2 regions of the Thalassotalea piscium genome follow, and region 1 is predicted to be linked to the other one. Evidence: riboswitches for the same ligand, from Rfam matches in the RefSeq annotation. Region 1 holds a riboswitch; the other holds the start of a gene.
The links. Region 1 has a riboswitch for thiamine pyrophosphate ahead of thiC (phosphomethylpyrimidine synthase ThiC). Riboswitches for the same ligand answer to the same signal wherever they lie in the genome.
Positions count from the first base shown of each region.

Region 1 (7,936 bases):
TACTAAGTTAATCGGATCGGGCTGTAAATTATATTCATCACCAATTAATTCAAGCTTGATCCAGTTGGTTTCAAATAACTCGCGCGACATTTTAGCCAAGTTCACCACTTCTTTTACACTATGACAACCCGCAGTATTGGGCAGCAAAGTTAAACCAAGTGATTGTATTTCTTGCCAAAAAACATTCCCGCCATTGCGCTCTGGGCTTTGTCTGCGCAGAGAAACGGTAACTATTTCACTCGCGCTATTAACAATAGCGGCTTTCATCACATCGATAGATGGGTAAAGAGCACTACCAATTAACATGCGGCTAGTAAACGACTGCCCGTAAATTATTAAATTATCATGTTGACTCATCATTAACCTTTTAATTAGCCGCCAAAAATGGGAGATACAATATCAATTAAATCATTCGGCTTTATTTGAGTAGTGCCGTAAGTAGATTTGGCGACAAATTCACCATTAATGGCAACCGCAAATGGTGGTTTAGCACCATAAAGTTGCAAAATATCCACTAGACTGTCAGCGTCGGTAACTAGCTCTTTATCATTAACTGTTATTCGCATACTGTTTTACCTTGGTTATAAAAGTTAATTAATCGTTCATCTAGGCAATTATTACTGTTAGTAACAACTGACCACGGTACTTGTTTAACCAGATTAAATGATCGTAATAACAATAACATTTGCTCAAGTAGGTAAGGTGTAAGTAAATAGCCATGGCGATACAAGCCATTAACTTGTATCACTTGATTATTAACTGATATGACGGGTTCATTGTCAGAAAATGTAGGTCGAAGGCCAGTTTGGATCGCCATTATTTCTGCCTCAGCAAAGCCAGAATGTATACTATAGGCGGCTGACAATAACTCCAATGCAGAGCGTACACTTATTGCTTGTTCACTGTCAGACTCTATCTCAGTCGCTCCAATAACGTATTCATCATTACCTTTAGGCACAATATAGATAGGATAACGCGGGTGCATCACTCTAATTGGCCGCAACAGCTTTACCTGTGGTGCGCGCACCCGCACTACTTCTCCTCGCACACCACGTAGTAATGCTTGTGGCTGTAATAATTGACGACTAGCCCCCAGTCCTCGACAGTCAATAACCCAATCAAAAGTGATCAGATCTCCATTGGGTAGTGCAACACTATTGTCTTTTAATTCAACATTTAAATGCTCATATAAATTAATATCACTGTCTTTTATCAACTGTGCACTTTGTTGATAAAGGGCGCAATTATCCACATGACCTTCATCTGGTAGGAGTAATCCATACTGAAATCGGCTAGCCAATTCTGGTTCAAGGTCAGTTAAGCGCGCATGATTAACTTCTACACTTGCTGCATGCTCATTCAGCGCATACTTCTGCAGTTTAAGTCGTTGTTTAAAATGAACTAAACTTGAATGATCTTTTGGATGTGCGACAGCAATACTTCCTAACTGCCACCAAGCATTATCAATTGCTAAGCAAGTAAGTAATTCAGGCCACAGCTTTAATGAACGTTGCCCCATTAGCATTATATGCTCACTCGCTGTAATAGATTCTGCGGTAGGTGCAACCATGCCAGCTGCTATTAACCCTGTCGAATTTGCCGATAACAAGCTGTTTTTTTCAAATAAACTAATCTGTTCAATGATACCTTCATCTTGTTTCGACAATAATAGCGCGAGTAATCGCCCCATTAAGCCAGCACCAACAATTGCAATATTAGACATAAATATCCCCTACTTTGCCGTATGGTAAAGCTCACTTCCTTTAGCTTTAAATTCAGCTGACTTTTCTTGCATGCCTTGCTTTGCTTTTTCATCAAATTGAGCTTTTATATCAAGCATTTTAATTTCAATATCACCCTCTTGCTTAGCAGCATATTCTCTGACTTCTTGACTTATTTTCATTGAACAGAATTTCGGACCACACATTGAGCAAAAATGCGCGACTTTGCCTGACTCTTGCGGCAAGGTTTCGTCATGATATTCACGCGCACGTTGTGGGTCTAACCCGAGATTAAACTGATCATACCAACGAAATTCAAAGCGCGCTTTAGACAAGGCATTATCTCTAATTTGCGCACCGGGGTGCCCTTTTGCAAGATCACCTGCATGCGCAGCAATTTTATAGGTAATTAAGCCTTCTTTAACATCTTCTTTATTAGGTAAGCCTAAGTGTTCTTTAGGTGTGACATAACATAGCATTGCACAACCGTACCAACCGATATTGGCCGCTCCGATTCCCGATGTTATATGATCATAACCTGGCGCAATGTCAGTGGTTAACGGGCCTAATGTATAAAAAGGTGCTTCATCACAGTGTTTTAACTGCTCTTCCATGTTCTCTTTAATCATATGTAATGGCACATGGCCTGGGCCTTCAATCATCACTTGTACGTCATGTTTCCAAGCGATTTTAGTTAATTCTCCTAGGGTTCGTAATTCACTAAATTGTGCCTCATCGTTGGCATCGGCTATTGAGCCTGGTCGTAACCCATCACCCAAAGAAAAAGAAACATCGTAGGCCTTACATATTTCACATATCTCTTCGAAATGTGTGTATAAAAAGTTTTCTTGGTGATGTGACAAACACCATTTCGCCATTATCGAGCCACCACGAGACACTATGCCCGTGACTCGTTTAGCTGTCATCGGAACATAACGTAATAACACGCCGGCATGAATGGTAAAGTAATCAACACCTTGCTCTGCTTGTTCAATTAATGTGTCTCTAAAAATTTCCCAAGTAAGGTTTTCAGCAACCCCATTAACTTTCTCAAGGGCTTGGTAGATAGGTACAGTACCAATAGGCACTGGTGAGTTTCGAATAATCCACTCTCGGGTTTCATGAATATAACGACCAGTAGATAAGTCCATTACGGTGTCTGCCCCCCAAAGTGTTGACCATACGAGTTTTTCTACTTCTTCTTCTATTGATGATGTGACTGCTGAATTACCAATATTGGCATTGACTTTAATAAGAAAATTACGACCAATAATCATAGGTTCAGCTTCAGGGTGATTGATATTGGCAGGTATAATTGCGCGCCCTTGTGCAACCTCTTTACGAACAAATTCGGGGGTTATTTGTTGAGGGATATTCGCACCAAAACTTTTACCCTGATGCTGTTGATTTAGGCTTTCATCACCAAGCTGTTGACGCTTAAAGTTTTCCCGAATAGCAATATACTCCATTTCAGGGGTAATAATGCCACGCTTGGCATAATGCATTTGAGTAACATTTGCGCCAGCTTTAGCTCGACGTATTGTCGGTAAGTTTTCAAAGCGAATATGCTCTAGCCCTTCGTCTGCTAACCTTTGCTGGCTATAACCCGAAGTATTATTAGCCAACACTTCTGTGTCATCTCGTGCCTCAATCCAAGTTTGGCGAAGTTTAGGTAAGCCCAGTTGTACATTTACTTCCGCTTTAGGGTCTGTGTATGGGCCTGAAGTATCATAAACTTGTACCGGCTCATTGGGTGAAAATATTGGTTCGTCTTTAGTACCGCCAATAAGTGAATCTGACAGCGAGATTGACCTCATTCCAACACTTATCGGATGAAGTAAGCCTTTAATGTATATTTTTTCTGAATTAGGAAAGCTTTGATTCGCACAGCTTTTAAGAAATGCCTGTGCGGCTTGGCGGTTTTCTTTACGAGTAGGTTTAGTCATTTTCAGCCTTTCAATATTATCGAGGCCATGCAAAAGCATAGCAAAATATAAAAGACGGAGTGTAGATCTCAGGTAGGGTTAATTTTACCTTGTTTCCTTCGCAGATATTAGTCTGAATCAGGTTCTACGGATCCCGCTTACGCGATCTCAGCCAAATGGCACTCCGACAAGAAGCTGTGATGTTAATATAGAACCAATAACATAGGCAAGGAGAATTCTATAAGAATTAGGTGACGAGCTATAACACTATCGCTTAAGCAGTCGAATTTACTGCGCTAGTTTAACTCTTATACGATTACTTGCTACCCTTGTTTCATGCAGCGCCGCAAGTGCTTTTTTAGCTTCTTTTTCATTTGGCATTTCAACAAAAGCAAAACCTTTAGATTTACCCGTTACTTGATCTAATACCAATGTGCATTCATTAACAGTACCGTGGGCTGTAAATAAAATACGAATTTCTTGTTCAGTTGTTGAGCGTGAAAGGTTACGAACTAAAAGTTTCATAATAAACCATAAGTAGTGATTACTGGTTAAATTGTCGCATATATTCTCAATTGACCAAGTTATTTTTCAAATTTCCTGTTAAATAGTCAATAACTGAGTAAAAGTGTAAACCTATAATTACAAAGCGGCTTTATTAGCGTGAACAGTTTATTTAAAATAAATTATCTTCATAATTTTTATATAATTAATTCTACAAATGTACTTTTATCACACTTTATAATAAAACAATTGATTTAAAGTCATTAAGGTTTACACTCTGTATTCTATTTTTCTGGGGTTAAATGACCTCATAATTGTTGTTAGGTTGTAGTTGTGAGTTCTTCGATTAATCTCGAACAGTCATGGATCATGGCTATTCAAGACATAATAGGGCTAACTAAGGATGGGCAGTCTGAAAAAATTAATACGCTAGAAAGTAAAAGTCAGCCCAATACTACTTTTGCTACACTAATTAATTCTCTCGATAAAATCGTAATATTAACCGATATTGATGGATTCATTGTAGAAGCAAGCCAAAAAGCAATTAGCTTATCTCAATACCCTCTTGAAGAACTTAAAGGCGAAAGTATACAAAAGCTTTATTGTTCTCTGCATAACAAACAATTTTTTAAAAGCACTTGGACACAAATACAAAGTGCCAACAAAAGTAAAACTGAATTATGGTATCAGAATAAACATGAGCAAATAATCCCTGTCGCGCAAACTTCGATAAGATTAGCATCAACAGAAGATAGCCTCGGCTACATTGTTCATACCATAGAAGATCTATCTACCAACATCGCCAGCCAAAGTAAAATGCAAAAATTGGCAATGTGTGATCATCTAACAAGCTTACCTAATAGATTAAATATAATACAAAAATTACGTGACGAAGTTGCTCATTTAAGCGTTAGTAACAAAAAGTGTGCGGTCGTATTTATTGATCTAGACGGATTTAAAAAGATAAATGATGTTTATGACCATTTAACTGGTGATCATTTAATGTTAGCAGGTGTTAAACGCCTACAATCAGTTATTAGCAACATATTTTTAGGTCGACTAGGTGGTGATGAATTTATCATGATCTACCCTTTCGATGACCTTAAGGCTCTCAGCTCTTTGCTCGACGATATACTAGCAGCATTTATCGACCCTTTCTCAGTACAAAGCCATGAGCTATTTTTAGGGATTAACATTGGTGTCTCAATTGCTCCTGATAATAGTAGTGACCCAGAAGTGTTAATTAACCAAGCCGACATGGCATTACACGCAATAAAAACAGGCGAAAAACGCGTTCAGTTTTATACTGCAGATTTTTTACATTGCATGCAAAGGCAACTAAAAATAGAGCATTGTTTAAAACAAGCTATTGAAACAGAAGAATTAAAAGTCTATTTTCAACCTAAGTATAATTTGGCCAATTATGATATTGTTGGTATAGAAGCGTTACTGAGGTGGCATCATCATGAACTTGGGGTTGTATCACCAGATGAGTTTATTAAGATCGCCGAAAATGCAGGGCTTATTGTTAACATTGGTCGTTACGTATTAAAAAAATGTGCCGCTTTGATCAATAAATTACAAGTTGAGAAAAAAGTATGTGTCCCTATTGCTATCAATATTTCAGGTCATCACTTTTCACAATCTAACATTTTTCAAGATGTTAAAGCGGTCTTATCACTTTATCAAATTTCTCCACAGTTTTTAGAAATAGAAGTAACAGAAAATGTAGTGATGATGGATTACGATATTGTGATTGATCAACTCACTCACCTTAAAGCGTTGGGGGTAAAAATATCAATTGATGACTTTGGTACCGGTCAGTCTTCATTAGAGCGATTATCAAAATTACCGATTGATTCATTAAAAATTGATCGCTCTTTTATCTTAAATTTAAGTGAGCAGCCCCAAACACAAGCAATTATCAAAGCTGTATTATCGCTGTCAGATGCTTTAGGGCTAAACTCTATTGCCGAGGGCATTGAAACACAAAGTCAGGAGCAGTTTTTACGATTAAACAATTGTAATTTAGGGCAAGGTTTCTTGTTTGCCAAACCCATTTGTGAAGAAGAGATTATTGCTTTATTAAATAACCTGAGTTCGGGATAAGCTAAGTACACCAAAGCTAAGATTTTCGCGTGTATCTGCGTATAATTTGCTACTTATAGCCAGCTATTAGGTACATAAATCAGCCTTGATTCACACAAAACTTTTAACATTGGTTGAGTTACAATGCACCTAGTACTTATAAAAAGTCACCTAAAGCACTGTAAACTATTATGTTAAGTGTTTTTATGCACATCCATTATCCCGAACTCAGGTTAAATAGTCTCGCCTAGCATAGCGAAATTGAACAAAAGTAGTTAACCTTATATAGTAAAGAAATCACACAAGTAATACCTGTTTCATTAAGTAAGTGATCTATTTTATACGCAGTGAAAACAGTCAAATACAAGGCATTTATTTTAATAATACCAGTTTCATTAAATATGTGATCTATTTTATACGCAGTGAAAACAGTCAAATACAAGGCATTTATTTTCATAACTAGTTGTTCTAATTATAAAATAAATAACGCAGTAGTTGATTGTTTTAACCAGTAGAAATGATCATATAATTAGTGAGATTGGTATAACTAGTTGTTCAGGGCAATTATGCTCCCGCATTGCCCACATAAGCTACATCCTTGTAGCGATAATTATAAAATAAATAACGCAGAAGTTGACTGTTTTAGCCAGTAGAAATGATCACATAGTTAGTGAGATTGGTATAATAGCCACCTAGAAGCATAAAATAATCCATGGTAAAAGTAACCGATGAAATTAACGCTAACCTTTGCCCAATTTGCCAAAATATAAATCAGTGTATGCTTGGTCAGCCTGAACCCTGCTGGTGCTATTCTGCTCAAATTCCAAGTACTATTTTTGAAAAAATACCGCCAGAGTTACAGCATAAAAGCTGTATCTGTAAAAAGTGTATCGCACAATTTAATGTTGAATTAGCCATTCGGGCAAAATAGCGTCAATCGAGTTATAGCAAGGTTAGTAACCCCGAGATAACTCAATATAACAATTACTTTATCAATTGGTTATTTTGATAATCGAAGTATGCTTGTTCAATTTCTGCATGCGTATTCATAACAAAAGGGCCGCTGCGTGCTACTGGCTCGTTAAGAGGTTGTGCTGATAAAAAAATAAAGCGAGCATTTTTATTTGCCTCTATCTGCACTTCTCTTCCTTTGCTTAATACCCCTAGTTGTTTGTCTACCAGTTTTCGCTTTTTATCGCCCACCAGTATCTCACCAGAAATAACGTAAATTAAGCTATTGTCGTTATCGTCAACCCTTTGTGTAAATTGAGCTAATGCTGGTAGTTCAATGTCCATATAACTGGGAACAACATAGTCATTTTTTATCACACCTTGGGTCGCCTGATCAGTACTTCCCGCTATAACTTTAACAACTCCACCGTCATCATTATGTTGCTGGTTTATTTCTTTCGCCTCATACTCTTGATAAGCTGGAGCTGTCATTTTTGCTACTTGCGGTAAGTTCACCCACAACTGAAAGCCATGCATGACGCCTGACTCTTGCTCTGGCATTTCAGAATGTATTATTCCACTGCCGGCAGTCATCCACTGAACACCACCGCTAGTAATAACCCCTTCATTCCCAGCGCTATCTTTATGGCGCATTTTACCATCAAGCATATAGGTAACTGTTTCGAAGCCACGGTGAGGATGAGCGGGAAAACCAGCTAAATAGTCGTCAGCATTATTAGACTCAAA
Region 1 covers NZ_AP027362.1:55,660-63,595, reverse strand. The annotation lists gene QUD79_RS00295 (thiazole synthase) at 1-357, opposite strand, end outside; gene thiS (sulfur carrier protein ThiS) at 372-566, opposite strand; gene QUD79_RS00285 (FAD-dependent oxidoreductase) at 557-1,723, opposite strand; gene thiC (phosphomethylpyrimidine synthase ThiC) at 1,733-3,667, opposite strand; TPP riboswitch at 3,744-3,843, opposite strand; gene QUD79_RS00275 (RNA recognition motif domain-containing protein) at 3,935-4,171, opposite strand; gene QUD79_RS00270 (sensor domain-containing protein) at 4,484-6,259, shown strand; gene QUD79_RS00265 (cysteine-rich CWC family protein) at 6,951-7,169, shown strand; gene QUD79_RS00260 (pirin family protein) at 7,223-7,936, opposite strand, start outside.

Region 2 (7,936 bases), 1.8 Mb from region 1:
TAATTTTACACGCATCTACCACTTCACTATGTACGGCACTTAGGCCATAACGGCTATTTAAATCAACTGTCATGTTTTCACTTAGTTTTAAAATTAGAGGGCTATATTACTATTGATTTTACACTTATAAATAAAAATAGATCTATTTATAAATGTTTGTTGTCCTTAATCAACAAACAGGACAAAGCTGTAATTTTCCGGGAGTTAGATTCAAAAGCCAACTTAAAGTAAATTGGCTATTCGTTAACGGCTTGTTTAACTTTGTCTTTGTAACTACGACTAACCTTCAGTTCTTTACCATTACTCATTACTAAAAAGTATTCGCCGTTAAGTTGACTACAAAACTTACCAATATAGTGTTTATTCACAATAGTAGAACGATGACTACGTACAAAAAGTTTAGGGTCCAGTAACTCTTCGAGCTGTTTCATTGTTTTTCTTAAGATATGTGTATTTTCTTCAGTATGAACACACATGTAATCTCCCGCTGCATCAATCCATAATATATCTTTAGTTGGCACCCTACTAACTTCACCACCATCCTTTATCGCAAGCACATCAGAATAACTGGTAATAGAAACGGGAAGATCAGATTCTAGCTCTTTCAATATTGTGTGATAGTCATTACCAGTAACATTACTGACCAAACGCACTAATTTCGATTTGTGCTCGGCATTTTGTTGGCTTTGACGTTTTTCTCTAATTTTATCTAGCGATTGAGATAATCGTTCTTCATCCGCTGGTTTCAATAAATAGTCTTGTGCATGTACCTCAAACGCTTGAAGTGCATATTGATCAAATGCAGTAACAAAAACAACCATGGGTAAGGTTAAATTTTGGTCGATGATAGATTGCATAACCTCAAAGCCATTTAAACCCGGCATTTGAATATCTAAAAACATTAAGTCGGGTTGATGTATTCTTACCGCTTCAATTGCTTCTCGACCATTACTGCATTGGGCTATTATATTAATGTCTTTGTGCTCAGCTAAACGAACGGCTAAACCCTTACGAGCTAACGGTTCATCATCAACAATAATTGTTGACAACGCTTTGTTCATTACTAATTTCCATTATCATATGGCAGTCTGATGTTAACTTTAACACCATTTGGATTATTTTGGGCAATAACTAATGAAAAATTTCCAGGGTAAAGCGCTTGTAGCCTTTCTCTGGTATTGGCCAAACCAACACCTTTATCTCTGAAAATATTACCATCAACAATATTAGCACCGGGGCCATCATCTGACAGTTCTATTAAAAGATCATTACCAAAACGACTTACACTTACTGTAATTGTGCCACCTTCTTCTCTTTCAGCAATAGCATATTTAATTGAGTTTTCTGCCAACGGTTGCAATATCATACTAGGAACTAACGCTTGTCTGCAGTCTGAGGCAATATTAATCTCTATTTTCAAGCGCTCTTCAAAACGCACCTTTTCAATCCCTAAGTATAGCTTTAATGCATCAATTTCATTATCAAGTGTTACTCGCTTCATTGGGTCTTTATCAAGCGAATACCTTAAAAATTCACTAAGTTTTGTTACCATACCATTTGCTGTTTTATTGTCTTCAACCAATATTAACGTTGAAATTGCGTTTAACGTATTAAATAAAAAATGTGGATTTAATTGATAGCGTAGCATTTTGAGTTGGGCTTGATGAGCTACACTATTTGCTTGTAGGACATTTTGCTTCTCTGTTTGCAGCATTTGGTAATATTTAGTCCCAAAGTAAAGCACACTCCAACACAGCATAATTGAAAAAGAAAATAACGAATTCTTAAGGTAATGAATTAAAAACTCTGGCCTATATCCGTGCTTATAAATTTCCCAGTAATTAATGTTTTTGACAATCTGCCAGAGCAAACCAGTAAAATAAGAGGCTAATAGTACCGTTAATGCTATTTTTAAAGGCGTGGAATTCCAAATTTTACGGTAAAGATAGCGCAGTGGAATACTGAACATCCAGCCTGCGTATGCATTTAAGAAAATTATAATAACGAACAAATCACGAAGATCATGAAGTAAAGAGCTCAAATAATGGATCAACACAAAACCAAGCCATCCGCCGGTGTGCATTAACCAAAATAATCGGTCTTTATTTTCAATAATGTTTTTCCAATTCACGGATACAGCTCAATAGATATCATAGGGTTAATTATGGAGCATTGAAATAAACAACGCACTGTTACTGACCGTATCTTTCAAGCTAATTGTCTCATTTACCTCAGGTTAAAATACACCTTCAAACATGGTGCTAATAATATTGCCTTCACCATTAACAACATCTGCTTGGTTAAATTGTTCAAATGCTAAATATAGCCACTGTTTGTCCATGGTTACGTTATACTTGTCTAAATACCATAACCCATTGATTAAAAGCGATTTTAATAAGTAACGCGTAACCCTTTGTTTATTGATACTGATTAATTTTGTAGTTAAATACGCTTCAATATTAGTTAATGTTACTTGTAGATCAGTAGATTTAACTAGGTTGTTAATTGCGATCATCATACCTAAATCATATTCAATTTCAGCATAGCAGCAGCACTCAAAATCTATCAAAGTCGGATTAACTCTCTGTGTTTCAGTTATCAAAACATTCGTAAAATTTAGATCACCGTGGCACAAAACATACGACGCATTATCGATTAGCAACTCATCTATTAATATCGATTTAAGTAATACTTTTTGTGATGCGCTTAAGTTAATCCTATGCGTAAAAAAGCTAAGAATAGATGAAAAATTTAAAGGGCTTATCAGCTTTGAATCTATAAGTGTTGTTTGAAAACTTAACATCGCCTCTATCGTTAATGTGACTTTTTTGTCAATAGCCATTACTTTATTGGCTAAGTTACCACCTTTTAAATACGGAGTGACTAGCCAATGTACATCATGGTAAAGCAATTTTAGTGTAGAAGGGTTATCAGTGGTCAAGTGAAGCACTTCTTTTTCTATAGCGGCAAAATGTGTATTTTCAGAGTCAAAATACTTTGCAAAATATACATCATTTTTATCGCAATACACTGCGAATGTGTCTTGACTGTACCCTGTTGCAATAGGAATAACATTGCTAATATGTTTATCTTTGAAAAACACTAAATTTTGTAGTGTCTCCATAATATTAATCAAGTTACCCTACCCTGTGCTACTAGCATAATTAGTAGGTTCCTCGGTGATGTTTAAAAGTCTGCGCCATTTGAAATAACCATAAGTAGCAAACACAACAAAAAAACCAAAAAGAAACGCTGTAGGGATTAATGCCTTTTCAATATAAAGGTAAATAGAAACAAAATCGATAGCGATCCAATATAACCAGTTTTCAACAACCTTTTGTGTAACTAAATACGTAGCAAATAACGCAAATATGGTAGTAACTGCATCTAAATATGGGAAATGCGTTGGTGTGAAATTTGCCATCAACCAACCTACTAATAGCGAAATAACACCACAGATAAGTATGGCCTTAATATGAAACCCTATTGTTTTTTGGTTAATTGCTAGTAACGGTTTTTCGTTACCATTAGCTGTATGTTCACGCCAACATATCCAACCATATATCGCCATGGCAAAATAATAGACCTGTAATAAGCTGTCAGACCATAAGTAAAACTCATAAAAGATCACCGTATATAATGTGGTACTAACCAGCGCGGCGGGCCAACACCATATATTATTATTCGCTGCAAGAATTACATATAATAATGAGCTAATTACCGCAAGCCATTCAACTAGCGGTAAATTAGCATAATAATGAACAATATCAGCCATTAACTTTCAGCTTCTACTTCAGAACGGTCACCAGAGATGAATTTGCACACGAATACCGCGCTATCAATGGTTTGATGTACTAGCTTAACTTCTTCCATTACATGCTTTACCGCTAAGTCATAGTCACCAAATACTTGAGTACTCATGCCATTAGTGACAACGGTTAAGCCATCAATAGCGCGCAATTTATGTATAAAAGCCCAAATATCTGTTTTAAATTTTTCTTGCGCTAATGGGTATAAGCTAATTTCAATTGAAATATTCATTATATTGCCTTCTGTCACGTTAATAAAAACTAAAATTGATAATCAAATGTAACGCCCAATTGTCTGGGGGCAGCATATCGTTGATATTTTTTAGCAGCCCAGCCAATGTCAGGCTCATTACCAAAGTAAAAGCCGCGTGTTGCAACTTTTTCATCGGCCAGGTTTCTACCCCATAAATAAATAGACCAATCGTTAGTTTCGTAACCTAAACGTGCATTAACTGTCGATGAACTATCTGCTTTCTCAGAATGACTATCCGAAAAATAAAAACCACTTTTCCCCGCAACATACGCATTAAAGAAAAAGCCAGAATCATTTCGATAAGTACCGCCAAAACTATAACTAAATTTGGGCGCATGCGCTAATTCACGATCTGATATATCAATGCTGCTCCCATACTTGTCAAAATAGGCGTACGTGTCATATTTTGCCCGTAAATAGCCCAGTGTAGAATAAAGAACAACGTCACTGGTTAACTGCCATGACACATCCATTTCCATACCATAACTTGAAGAGCTTGTTGCATTAGCCGTGTAAATTGTAAACTGCTGTGGTTTATCTGGATTTTGCTGTGAGGCATTAACTTGTTGATCTTGTCGATCCATAGAGAAAATAGCTAAACGTGAGCTCAAGCGTTTTTCAAAATATTGTGAGTCTAGACCGAATTCGTAATTGAGTAATGTTTCGGTCTCAAACTCTTTAAATTTAGCTAATTGTGTAGGAAGGCCCATGTTAAAACCACCAGCTTTATAGCCCCGCGCAACTCTGATATAGGCATTATGCTGATCATTAAGTTGTTTACTTAACGCAATATGACCGCCCCACATAGTTTCACTTGGGGAAAAGACATCTCCAATCCCACCGCTTAATGTAAAGTCGTTGTAGTCACTACTTCGTTTTTCAACTCGCAATCCAACTGAAAGCTGATAACCTGAAGTCAATTCACTGTCAAGCTGTCCAAACACTGCCAAATTAGTCGCTTTATAGTGTGCAAATATTGTGTCGGATGCCCAACCATTGTACATTTCTTCGGTAATGTTATCTTCTTCGAGTCGACTTACATATATTCCTAGCAACCAATCCGTTGTTTGAGCAAATAATTTATTGTTATCTTTATTGCTAAAGCGAAACTCTTGCGATAATACGTCGCGTTCCGCTTTTTTGTCCCAAAGGTAATCATACACACAAGCAATCGTATCATCGTATTCGCCATTACCATTTTCATCGTATTCATCAAGGCACTCTTTACTTGCCCAATATTCAGGATTTGCCCAGTCTCCGTCATAAGCATGCTGATGATCTGTTGTGGTGAAGCTCGAAATAGCAGTTAAGTCAATTGTATCAAAGCCTGTATATTCAAACTTTAAAGCACTACCAATAGATTTTTGATTATCAACACCTGGTACATCAGTTAGTGTTTGAAAACCGTTATTGTCTAGCGTCCATGCATCAAAACCGTTATCCATATTAGCGAATAATAAGGTAAATTTGATCGCCAATTCATCGGTAAGTTGCGCATTAATTTTAATTTTGCCCGTTAGTTCATCAATATTATTAGTGTCATCTTTGTCTAAAAATGAATTATTGCTATAACCATTTTGCTGGTGATGCTCTAAACTTACTCGGTAATTTACATTAGAAGATAATGCTCCGGAACTAAAGCCTGATAAAGTCAGTAACTGGTCATCACCGAAACTGGAAGTTATTCCGTGCTCTGCAACATCGGTAGGTTCATTCGATTGAACATAAATAAGACCGGCTAACGCATTTGCACCAAAACGAGTGCCTTGTGGGCCTCTTAATACTTCTATTTGGCTAACATCATATAAATTTGCGGCCATTCCTAAGCCAGACAAATCAATATCATCAACAATAAAGCCAACGGAAGCGTTAGGAGCGCCATTATATTCAGAACGCTCTCCAACGCCTCTTATTTGAAAATACTTTGGTCTTGATGTTCCGCCAGCAAAATTAACATTTGCAATACTTGATAATACGTTATCAAAGTGCTGAACACTTTGGTCTTGAAGTTGTTGCTGATTAATGACAGCGATACTTGTTGGTGTTGCTGCTAATGATTGTTTTTTGAAGTTTGACGTTACTGTGATCTTTTCAACGGCTTGCTCGGTAGATTGCGCAAATGAAACGGGGGTGAAAAGTGAAACAGTAATGGCAATTGCTAATGAAGATTTTTTGAATGTCATGTTTATCTCAATTGGTAAATACACATTACTGGCATAAGATAAAAAGTGTGATCCATTATTCTGTTATAAGAATATAGAAAACACTAACCATTCCTACGCCAGAATTATCCGGGTCAGGTTCAAAGGGTTTGCAAATATCACATCTCAGCCCGTTACAAAGTAAACTTAGTAAGGACACCCCTTGGTTCGTGCAGCATATTATCAATATTTGGTTAAATGTACAGCCTTTGTTGATAATACGGTTAATTACCTATTGAGATACTTAAATAACAACAGAATTATTATACATCTTACAGGTCAAGCATTTTACCTAATGGTTGACCACCGACTAAATGCATATGAATATGATAGACCTCTTGTCCACCATGTTGATTGCAATTCATAATCAATCGATACCCATCTTCGGCAATACCTTCTTCTTTTGCCAACTTTTTAGCAACAGTAAACATTCGGCCCATAGTTAATTCATCACTTTCTTCAATATCGTTCGCTGTAGGTATTAACTTATTGGGAATAATTAAAATATGCGTATTAGCTTGCGGTGAAATATCACGGAATGCAGTCACTAGCTCGTCTTGATACAACAGTGGGGTTGGTATTTCTTGTCTTACAATTTTAGAAAATATGGTTTCTTCAGCCATAATTAACGCTCCATAAATGATAAAGAAGTATTGCTATTAAAACACAAAAGCAACACTCCTTTATGTATAAGTTAAGCGGTTACTGATTTTAATGCTTCAGTACCCTTTTTTGTATAACGCTTTAGCTCTTCAACTAACATGTAATTAACTGGAATAAGCACTAAGGTGATAAAGGTCGCAAAGATAATTCCAAAACCAAGAGATACTGCCATAGGAATTAAAAATTGTGCTTGGGTAGCCGTTTCAAAAAGTAACGGCATCAAACCAAAAAATGTGGTTAGCGATGTTAACATAACGGGTCTAAAACGAGACTGCCCTGCTGTTAAAACAGCTTCCATTAGCGCCATACCTTGCTCACGTTTTTTATTGATAAAATCAACTAGTACTAAACTGTCATTCACCACTACACCAATTAAAGCCATTAAACCTAAAATACTCATAATGGTAAGGTCCATCCCCATAATCCAATGACCAAGTACTGCACCAATTGCACCAAAAGGAATAACCGACATTACAATTAACGGCTGAATATAAGACTTAAAAGGTATCGCTAGTAAGCAATAAATAATGAAAAACACGAACATGAGCCCAAAACCTAAACTACTGAAAGACTCAGCTTGCTCTTTAGCCTCCCCCTCAAAGGTATAGCTAACTCCTGGATACTTATTCATTAATTCATCTAAATACATTTTCAAATCAGCATTCAGTACGGTCATATTAGTCGCTGTTTTATCAACATCGGCGGTAACATTCACTGTTCTAAACCTATCTATTCGATTAATGGCCGATGGGCTTTTACCTGGATTAAATGTAGCTACGTGTGCTAATGGTACTTGTCCACCATTAGGCGTTTTTATTAGCATTTCACCTAAATTTGATAAAGATTGTCGCTCAGATAACGGATAGCGTAATATCACCCTAACATCATCACGACCGCGCTGAATTCGTTGAATTTGTGAACCGAAGAAGGCTGATCTCACTTGATTAGTAACAACTGATCTTGTTAGACCAAGAGCGTGCCCTTGATCAGTTAATTCGATTTGAATTTCT
Region 2 covers NZ_AP027362.1:1,829,133-1,837,068, reverse strand. The annotation lists gene tehB (tellurite resistance methyltransferase TehB) at 1-73, opposite strand, end outside; gene QUD79_RS07925 (LytR/AlgR family response regulator transcription factor) at 237-1,061, opposite strand; gene QUD79_RS07920 (sensor histidine kinase) at 1,064-2,131, opposite strand; gene QUD79_RS07915 (phosphotransferase) at 2,237-3,124, opposite strand; gene pnuC (nicotinamide riboside transporter PnuC) at 3,143-3,775, opposite strand; gene QUD79_RS07905 (hypothetical protein) at 3,775-4,041, opposite strand; gene QUD79_RS07900 (TonB-dependent receptor) at 4,071-6,245, opposite strand; TPP riboswitch at 6,319-6,437, opposite strand; gene QUD79_RS07895 (HIT domain-containing protein) at 6,536-6,886, opposite strand; gene QUD79_RS07890 (efflux RND transporter permease subunit) at 6,958-7,936, opposite strand, start outside.
Region 2: linked by a shared signal. The riboswitch ahead of QUD79_RS07900 (TonB-dependent receptor) and the one ahead of thiC (phosphomethylpyrimidine synthase ThiC) in region 1 are both predicted to bind thiamine pyrophosphate.